4 regions of the Metabacillus sp. B2-18 genome follow, and region 4 is predicted to be linked to each of the others. Evidence: predicted binding sites of a transcription regulator. Region 4 holds the regulator's gene; each other region holds the start of a gene.

Region 1 (2,208 bases), 540 kb from region 4:
TCCTTGCCATGCTAACATAGGAATTGCAGCAACGATAGTGCCAATTATTCCACTTCCAAAACTTTCTGCATACCCGCTTGTTGCTAGACTAACAAGCAAGCCTAAAAGAATCTCACCCGCAAAAATATTTCCGTAAAGACGAAGACCAAGCGTTAATGTGTTCGCAAATTCTTCAATAATCTTTAATGGAAACATAAATGGCATTGGCTTGAAAAAGTCCTTACCATATTCAGATGCACCCTTCATCTTAATACCGTAGTAATGTGATAACGCTACTACAAGAACAGCAAGGGTTAAGGTGATGGCAGGATCTGCAGTTGGTGATTTCCACCACAATTCATGTCCTACAACAATGGCGAAAGGTAACCCTAACATATTTGATACAAATACATACATTAATAGTGTGATCCCTAACGTTAAGAAACGTCCGCCTGTTTGCCAATCCATCGTACTGCCGATAATATTTTTCACAAAATCGACTACCCATTCGATGAAGTTTTGCATACCTGTTGGTTTCATTGCTAAACTGCGGGTTGCAGCAATTGCAATGATAAAAACGATTAAACTAGCAATCGTAATCATTAATACGTTTGATAAATTAAAATTTAGACCTAAAAACTCTACCACAGGAGCTTCGTGACCCAATAGATTCACCTCTCTTCCCAGCTAAGCGCGTGAATGTTGAATTACATAATCTATCATAATAACGATATACATCGTCATTAATCCAAAAACAACACTAATCAAATCAAAATACTCGGGAAACTTTATCGCAAAAAAAACTGCGACTCCGGCTGCTGCCATTCTTGATGTTGTCCCTAACGAACCCGCTTTCCTTCCTTTAGTTAATGCGTCATCAAACTGCTTATGCTTTCTCACCATGATCCAGAGGTTGTACAAAGTGATGCATGTTCCCAAAATTAATCCTAGGAAAACAGACTGATATTCCGTGAATCCCCAACCTATAACATAAACGGCTAGTAGATAAAATATGTATTTTCGATATCTGCGAAACATCAGATGCATATCAAACATGAATTCTTTATTCTCCTGAGAAATAGTGGTTGACTAACTTTAGCATGGCATAAACACCTGCGGCTAGTCCTAGCAGAAGGCCTATGATTAAAAACAACGGTTCTGTTTTAAAATAATCATCTACCCACTTCCCAGCAAAAATACCAATTAAAATGGAGCCAACTAGTTGGGAAAGGATAGCTGACATGAGGCCCATCGCGTGTAACGGATGGCGTTTTTTTTGTCGCATTTTATAAATCCTCACTGTAGATTTATAACGGAATAAGGGGTTATTTACGGGTTTTTGTCAGAATTGTAAACCTTATCATTATACCCTCGTTTAGCATACAATAGCGTATATGTGATGTCAATGTGTTTAAAGTTAAAATGTTCACAATCTTATCGAATCCTCACAAATCGTTCACAATTACCCTCAATAACCCCCTTGACTAGGTACATTCACTTAATTATTCACCAAGTAAAATATCTGTTTCTATCAAGTCCTCTTTCCCACTTTTATTTGCAAAGATGACTCCTTTATAGTTTCCTTCAGGTATATCAAGTTCTTCTAGCTTCACTTCCTTCTCAACTAACCCACGGGGAGCATCGTGCAGCCAGTCTAAATAGCCGACAAATGCCAAAGTATCCTGATCGTACAAGGCAATCCCCACTTCATCCGCCCCACCTGGTAAGTACATCCGGTATTTATAAACCCCAGGCTCATCACTATAAGCAAATTCAAAGCCCATAATTCTCGGATAATTCGGCTCATCTACAACATACGCATAAGGAACTTCAATATCATTTCCATCTTGCTGTAATTTTAACCACCCTTGATGAATACCTGGCGTTAACTGACTTGGAGTAAGATCTAGGCTTATTTCAACCTGCTTTTTCTCACCTGGCTTGATGTTTATATTTTTTGGCAGTTCCCACCTAACCCCAGGTTTATTTTTCGGCATATCAAAATAGATATGTTCTTCTTTATTTGATTGATTATCTATTGTAATTTTTACTGTTTTTTTCGTTCGTGGATGATTTGTTTCATACTGTCCAAATGTTAATGAACCTGGATATACAAGAACTTTTGCCTCAACAGCTTCTTTAATATTAATTCTTCCAGCACCTTGTTCATTTGGCTTTAACACTTTTTCATTATCATTTGTTAATTTTGTTGCCGTGTTCATTAAGGAC
Region 2 (2,208 bases), 1.3 Mb from region 4:
TTTCACATTATACTTACCGAAACGAACGGAGTTATTGGAATGGCAATGAGAACAAGTAAATCCATCTTTATGCTTCCGCTCTGAAACCTCTTTAAAAACAGGTTCACTTGCGGAATAGGAAGCCAAAGATTTAGTAAAGAACTCTTTTAGTCGGTATTGGTCTCCCGTACTCAACTTTCTAATTTCTTCGATAATGTCCTTCAATGCCATCCTTGCCAACTCCATATCGTTTAATTTTACAAATTCATTATAGAACAAGGGTTCGTTATAATCAAATATCAACAGAGTTATTTAACATAGCTTATTAATTAAATAAACTCGTGCTGTGTAATGGTTGGACACGTGCTTTTGGATCCATATATGCCTTAGCATTGTTTACTGCTGTCGGAGCCTCGCCAAATCCACTTGCAATTAGTTTTACCTTGCCATCATAGGTGCAGATATCTCCAGCTGCATAAATTCCTTCAATGTTCGTTTCCATTTTTGAGTTAACAACAATTGAATTTTTCTCAATTGTTAAACCCCAATCTTTAATTGGTCCAAGTGAGGATACAAATCCATAATTAACGATAAGATCGTCAATTTCTAAAACTTCTTTTCGATCACCTTTCACTTCTTCTAATACTACTTGAGAAATAGCCTGTTCCCCATTTAGCTCGACTGGAACAAATGGTGTTAAAACCTGTACCTTCGATTTCATCAATAATTCAACACTATGTTCATGTGCTCTGAATTTATCTCTTCTATGTATTAAACTTACACTTTTTGCAACAGGTTCGAGCATTAATGCCCAGTCAACGGCAGAGTCTCCACCACCAAGAATAGCTACGTTTCTTTCGGCAAATTTATTTAAATCATCAACGAAATAATGTAAATTTTGATTCTCATATTTCTCGCTTTCCTCAAGCTCAAGTTTGCGAGGCTTAAAAGCACCATTACCTGCTGTAATGATGATTGTTTTTGTATAATGAACTTCATTATTAGTGGTTAACATGAATACTCCGTCAGCTTGTTTCTCAACGTGTTCAACAGCTTGATCTAAAACAACTGTTTGCTCAAACTGACCCATTTGCTCCTTCAAATTGTCTACAAGCTCTTGAGCTCTTATTTTTGGAAAGCCTGCAACGTCATAGATGTATTTTTCAGGATATAATGTAGAAAGCTGGCCACCTAATTGTGGAAGGCTCTCAATAATTTTTACACTTGCCTGTCTCATTCCACCATAGAATGCAGTGAATAATCCAACAGGACCTCCACCGATAATGGTAATATCATAAACTTTAGTATCTTCTTTCATATCTCATCCTCCTTTTACTACATTTAATTGTGTACCAATTCATAAATTTTCACTTGAAATGAATGACAATCCATAAGACAAAATTCTTCTTTTTTCACATTTTGAAAACACTTTCGATAAAAGTAGTACCTAAAATCCATGTATTATAAATTATACGAAGAAAAAAACATAGTCTTTTGTTAGAAAAAATAACTTGAAAAAATATTGTTGAATGGATAATATGATTTATAGGTGTATTTATATATATTATACGTAGCAGATACCAAGGTATGCATTAGTAAGTGAATGTTTTCACAAAGTTTTATCTCTTAAATAAAAATAAAATTGTGGTTTTAAGTCGAATATAGTAATAGACATTATTCGATCCTTTACAACAATTTTAAAAAGAAAAGGTGGATGTATTTCGGTGAAAAAACCAAGAGTCGTTATATTAGGTGCAGGTTATGGTGGGTTAATTACAGTTACACGTTTACAAAAATTAATTAGTGTTGATGAAGCAGATATCACATTAGTGAACAAAAATGATTATCACTATGAAACAACATGGTTACATGAGGCTTCAGCTGGTACTTTACACCATGACCGTGCTCGTTACCAAATCAAAGACATTATCGATACAAATCGTGTGAAATTTGTTCAAGATACTGTTGTATCAATCGATAAAGAATCGAAGAAAATCGTTTTAGAAAATGGTGAAGTTGAATATGATTATTTAGTTATTTCATTAGGTGCTCACCCTGAAACATTTGGCATTCAAGGTTTAAAAGAGTATGCATTCGGAATCACAAGCATTGACTCTGCTAGACAATTACGTGAGCATATTGAATATCAATTTGCTACATATAACATGGAAGCAGAAAAGAAAGATGAGCGTTTAACAATTGTTGTCGGTGGAGCTGGCTTCACTGGAA
Region 3 (2,208 bases), 1.2 Mb from region 4:
TACTCCCCTTCGGTCTGTTATAATAATTTTTCTCCAAAAAGTGAGCCCATTAACGCTACCGCGACAGTAGCTGTTTTATTTTTTTCATCTAAGATTGGATTAACCTCTACAAATTCAGCAGAAGTTATTAATTTTGATTCTTCTAAAATTTCCATTGCTAAGTGACTTTCTCTATAACTTATTCCACCTAAAACTGGCGTTCCAACTCCTGGTGCCTCATCCGGATCAAGTCCATCTAAATCAAGCGATAAATGTACTCCATCTATGTTTCTAGCTTTTAAATAATCGATTGCTTCTTCCATTACCTTTGTCATACCTAAACGATCAATTTCATGCATTGTATAGACTCTAATCCCTTTTTCACGGATAAGTATTTTCTCTCCTTCATCTAAAGAACGGGCACCAATGATCACGATGTTTTCCGGCTTAATTTTCGGGGAATATCCAGCTATATTTGTTAAATCCGGATGACCTATACCTAAACTTACTGCTAAAGGCATTCCATGAATATTACCTGATGGAGAGGTGTCTCCTGTATTTAAATCTCCGTGTGCATCATACCAAATGACACCCAGGTTATCATAATGCTTAGCAATACCAGCTAGTGTACCAATTGCAATGCTATGATCACCACCAAACACTAATGGAAATGATCCCTTTGCTACAACCTCATCAACTGATTCAGCAAGTTTTTCACTTGCTATCGTAACAGCCTTTAAATATTTGAGGTTATTTCCAAGAGTTGCTTCTTCATCTTTACCTGGTCTGCCAATCTCTATATCTCCTTTATCATGAATCTCATAATCTAGCTCTTCTAACCTTTCCACAACACCTGCATAACGAATAGCACTAGGACCCATATCTACTCCACGTCTTGATTGTCCTAAATCCATTGGTACCCCTATGATTGAAATATGATTTTTCATCCAAACCCCTCCTTTTTTTCCAATTGTATCTTATGGGTAATTCTTGACTCAACTTGACATCTTTATGTATAAATATGCACATATATACAAAAATAGATATATAAATATAACTATATTTAAATTAAAGTATCTAAAAATAAGCGTTTTCAATAATAAACTACAATTTCAATATAATAACACTCGAACAACTTTTCCGTTTTATTTTTAAATTATTTATAAAAAAAATTTTTAAAAGAACAATAATAGTGACTTTCATCACATTAATTCTTTCAATTTTTCATTAAAATTTAAATCCTAAATACATATATTTGGAGCGTGAATGACTTGGAAAATAAGGCTTTACTGCAAGTTGAGAAGCTAGCTCTAAAGAAACATAAGATCTTTCATAAAAGTCCGCTTCGATACCTATTACGTTCAATGCTTGCTAGCATGTTTATTGGTTTTGGAGTTATTGTTGCTTTCAAGGCAGGAAATTTCTTTTATATTGAGCATTCTCCCTTTGCTTACCCTATTGCAGCACTAACGTTTGGTGCTGCCATTATCTTAATCGCTTATGGTGGTGGTGATTTGTTTACTGGGAACACATTCTATTTCTCTTACACAGCTTTTCAAAAGAAAATGCGTTGGGCTGAAGTAATTAAGCTTTGGACCACAAGCTATATTGGAAACATTTTAGGAGCATGTTTTTTTGCATTTTTTATTTTTTCAACTGGATTATTTTCAGATAAAGAAACAACAGGTTTTTTATTGAGTGTCGCTGATAAAAAAGTTCATCTTCCTACCTATGAGTTATTTTTTCGAGGAATTCTGTGTAACTGGTTGGTTTGTTTGGCATTTTTTATCCCAATGAAACTTCAAGGAGATGGAGCTAAGCTATTTACGATGATGTTATTTGTGTTTTGCTTCTTCATTTCTGGATATGAACATAGTATTGCAAATATGTGCACGTTTGCTATTGCTTTTGTTTCTAATCCACCTGAAAGTTTTACGCTCGCTGGAGTTATTCATAATTTGATTCCTGTAACAATTGGAAATTTAATTGGTGGTGGAGTTTTAATGGGATGGATGTACTACTTTGTAAATAAACCTTTTATGGGTGAAGAAAATGAGGAATAAATGGATATCTAGCTCAGGTTTACAAGTGGACTAACCCTTATTTCTAAGATTTAACTTCGATTCTTGGGAGTTTACCTTCGATTTCTGGTGACTTATCCTCGATTCTGAGGAATTCACCTTCGATTTCACCTAACTTATCAACGATTCTACAATATACGACAAATAA
Region 4 (2,208 bases):
AAGTAAGAAAAGGAAATCCCGAGAAGGAATAACAAAAGTGAAATAGGAATATAGCTCAATGTTACTTTTCTTTCTTTTTCATATAGACCTGGACTAACAAACGACCATAGCTGATACAAAATAATCGGTGAAGTAATAACAAATGCTATTATGAAAGCGAACTTCATATAAACCATTAATGGATCTGTTAAATTAAAAGCATTTAATGTTAATGATTTTGCTTCGTCTGTTTGTTGCAAATAAATAATAATCGGTCTGGAAAGTAGAAATCCAGCTATAACCGCTACGAAAAAGAAAACGACAGCAATAACGAGTCGTTTTCTTAGTTCGGTTATATGTTCCATGACCGACATTTCATCATGTTTCATATCGGTTCATCCTATCTTACTTGACTTCTTCCTTTTTCTCTTTTTTGCTGTCTTGCTCATCATCGTCGTCTGCTAAACCTTTTGTTGCATTTTTAAATTCGCGAAGTGTATTACCTGCTGCTTTTCCAAGTTCAGGTAGCTTTTTTGGTCCAAAGATAAGTAATGCTACAAATACGATAAGTAAAAGGCTTCCGATTCCTACTGTTGGCATCGAATCCACCTCCTTTTCTGGGCTATTATTTATTTCTCCTCATGAGGATAATGTTTTAAGAAATATACTAGAGACTGTAGCTCTACTGCTAAATCGATATGATGAATTCTTATTTCATCCGGCACGTTTAATCGTGCTGGTGTAAAGTTTAATATTCCTTTAATTCCCTTTGTAATGAGACGGTCTGTTATTGATTGTGCAACTGGCGCTGGTACAGTTAAGATTGCAACTGTAACATCATCAGGAAGATGGTTTTCCATCTCATCTAAATGGAAGACCGGTACCCCACCAATCTCACTACCTACCTTATCTTCGTCTACATCAAAAGCTAGAGAAATAACTGTATTGTTATTTTTAGTGAAATTATAATGTAAAAAGGCCGTTCCTAAATTTCCTACACCAATTAAACATACTTTCGTTATCTCATCTTGATCTAATGTTTTTCTAAAAAAGGATAACAAATAATTCACATTATATCCATATCCTTTTTTTCCAAGAGCTCCAAAATATGAAAAATCTCTGCGGATTGTAGCGGAATCTACTTTTACTGCATCACTTAACTCGGCGGATGAGACACGTTGCTTTCCTGACGAGTGTAAATTTTTTAAAAACCGATAATATAAAGGCAATCTCTTAGCAGTTGCCTGCGGTATTTTCGTTTGGTCTATATTCAATCTTATCCCTCACATTCACACAAACACATATGACAATGCTTAAAGGATTTTGGAGATACTAGTAAAATCCATGTCATATTTCGTTTCTTAAGAAATCGCCGCTTTTACCACCTGTTTTCTCTACTAAATAGGTTGGGCCTATAATCATTCCTTTATCCACTGCTTTGCACATATCATAAACAGTTAGTGCTGTTATGCTAGCAGAGGTTAACGCTTCCATTTCAACACCTGTACTTCCTTTTGTTTTCACAGTAACTGAGATCAATAAAGTATAATGATTATCACGAACATCCCAATCAAACTCAATGTTTACACCTTTTATTGAAATCGGATGACACATAGGAATGACCTGCGATGTTTGCTTAGCAGCCATAATTCCAGCTACTTGTGCAACTGATAATACATCACCCTTTCCTATTTCATGATTAGTAATTTTTTCGTAAACCTCTTTTGTTACTTGAATACTTGTCTTAGCTTGAGCTGTTCTAACAGTCTCTTCTTTAGCCGAGATATCAACCATCTTCGCTCGGCCTTGTTCATTAAAATGAGTAAACTCTGACATATACAAATCTCCTTAAATTAGACTATACACTATTTTTTAGGTTCTGTCTGTTTTGTTATTGTGACAATTATATGGATACAAAAAGCAAGAATCACCCGTTTAACATCTAAGAGTATATGACACACTTGAATCAAGAGCACTTTTCTTTTCCGTCGACAAAATTCGGGTGGTGACAGGCACCCCAAAACTAAGCTACACTTAAAGCATTAGTAGAGGTGAAAACAATGATATTGTTACAAATAAATCAACTTAGTAAATACTTTGGTGCTGACCCTATTTTATCGAATATTAAGTTGGAAGTACAAACTAGAGATAGAGTTGCGATTGTTGGTCGCAATGGAGCAGGGAAATCAACACTTTTAAAAATAATTTCAGGAGCCATGTCCCATGATT

The links. The regulator Rex, encoded in region 4, represses fermentation and respiration genes when NADH is low (regulators of the CRP and FNR family bind a similar motif). The targets are predictions, from matches to a motif close to TTGTGAAATATTTCACAA.
Region 1: LPC09_RS24210 (AtpZ/AtpI family protein) is a predicted target of Rex. The motif match lies at 1,394-1,411, and genes of this name have one in related genera.
Region 2: yumC (ferredoxin--NADP reductase 2) is a predicted target of Rex. The motif match lies at 1,577-1,594, and genes of this name have one in related genera.
Region 3: LPC09_RS07430 (formate/nitrite transporter family protein) is a predicted target of Rex. The motif match lies at 1,170-1,187, and genes of this name have one in related genera.

Annotation. Positions count from the first base shown of each region.
Region 1 covers NZ_CP088245.1:4,836,288-4,838,495, forward strand. Annotated here, with positions in the region: gene atpB (F0F1 ATP synthase subunit A) at 1-645, opposite strand, end outside; gene LPC09_RS24205 (ATP synthase subunit I) at 667-1,035, opposite strand; gene LPC09_RS24210 (AtpZ/AtpI family protein) at 1,043-1,264, opposite strand; gene LPC09_RS24215 (S8 family serine peptidase) at 1,482-2,208, opposite strand, start outside.
Region 2 covers NZ_CP088245.1:4,071,422-4,073,629, reverse strand. Annotated here, with positions in the region: gene LPC09_RS20725 (IS1595 family transposase) at 1-210, opposite strand, end outside; gene yumC (ferredoxin--NADP reductase 2) at 305-1,297, opposite strand; gene LPC09_RS20715 (NAD(P)/FAD-dependent oxidoreductase) at 1,704-2,208, shown strand, end outside.
Region 3 covers NZ_CP088245.1:1,471,813-1,474,020, reverse strand. Annotated here, with positions in the region: gene rocF (arginase) at 18-926, opposite strand; gene LPC09_RS07430 (formate/nitrite transporter family protein) at 1,251-2,042, shown strand.
Region 4 covers NZ_CP088245.1:240,387-242,594, reverse strand. Annotated here, with positions in the region: gene tatC (twin-arginine translocase subunit TatC) at 1-368, opposite strand, end outside; gene LPC09_RS01380 (twin-arginine translocase TatA/TatE family subunit) at 385-579, opposite strand; gene LPC09_RS01375 (redox-sensing transcriptional repressor Rex) at 609-1,253, opposite strand; gene moaC (cyclic pyranopterin monophosphate synthase MoaC) at 1,327-1,815, opposite strand; gene LPC09_RS01365 (ABC-F family ATP-binding cassette domain-containing protein) at 2,040-2,208, shown strand, end outside.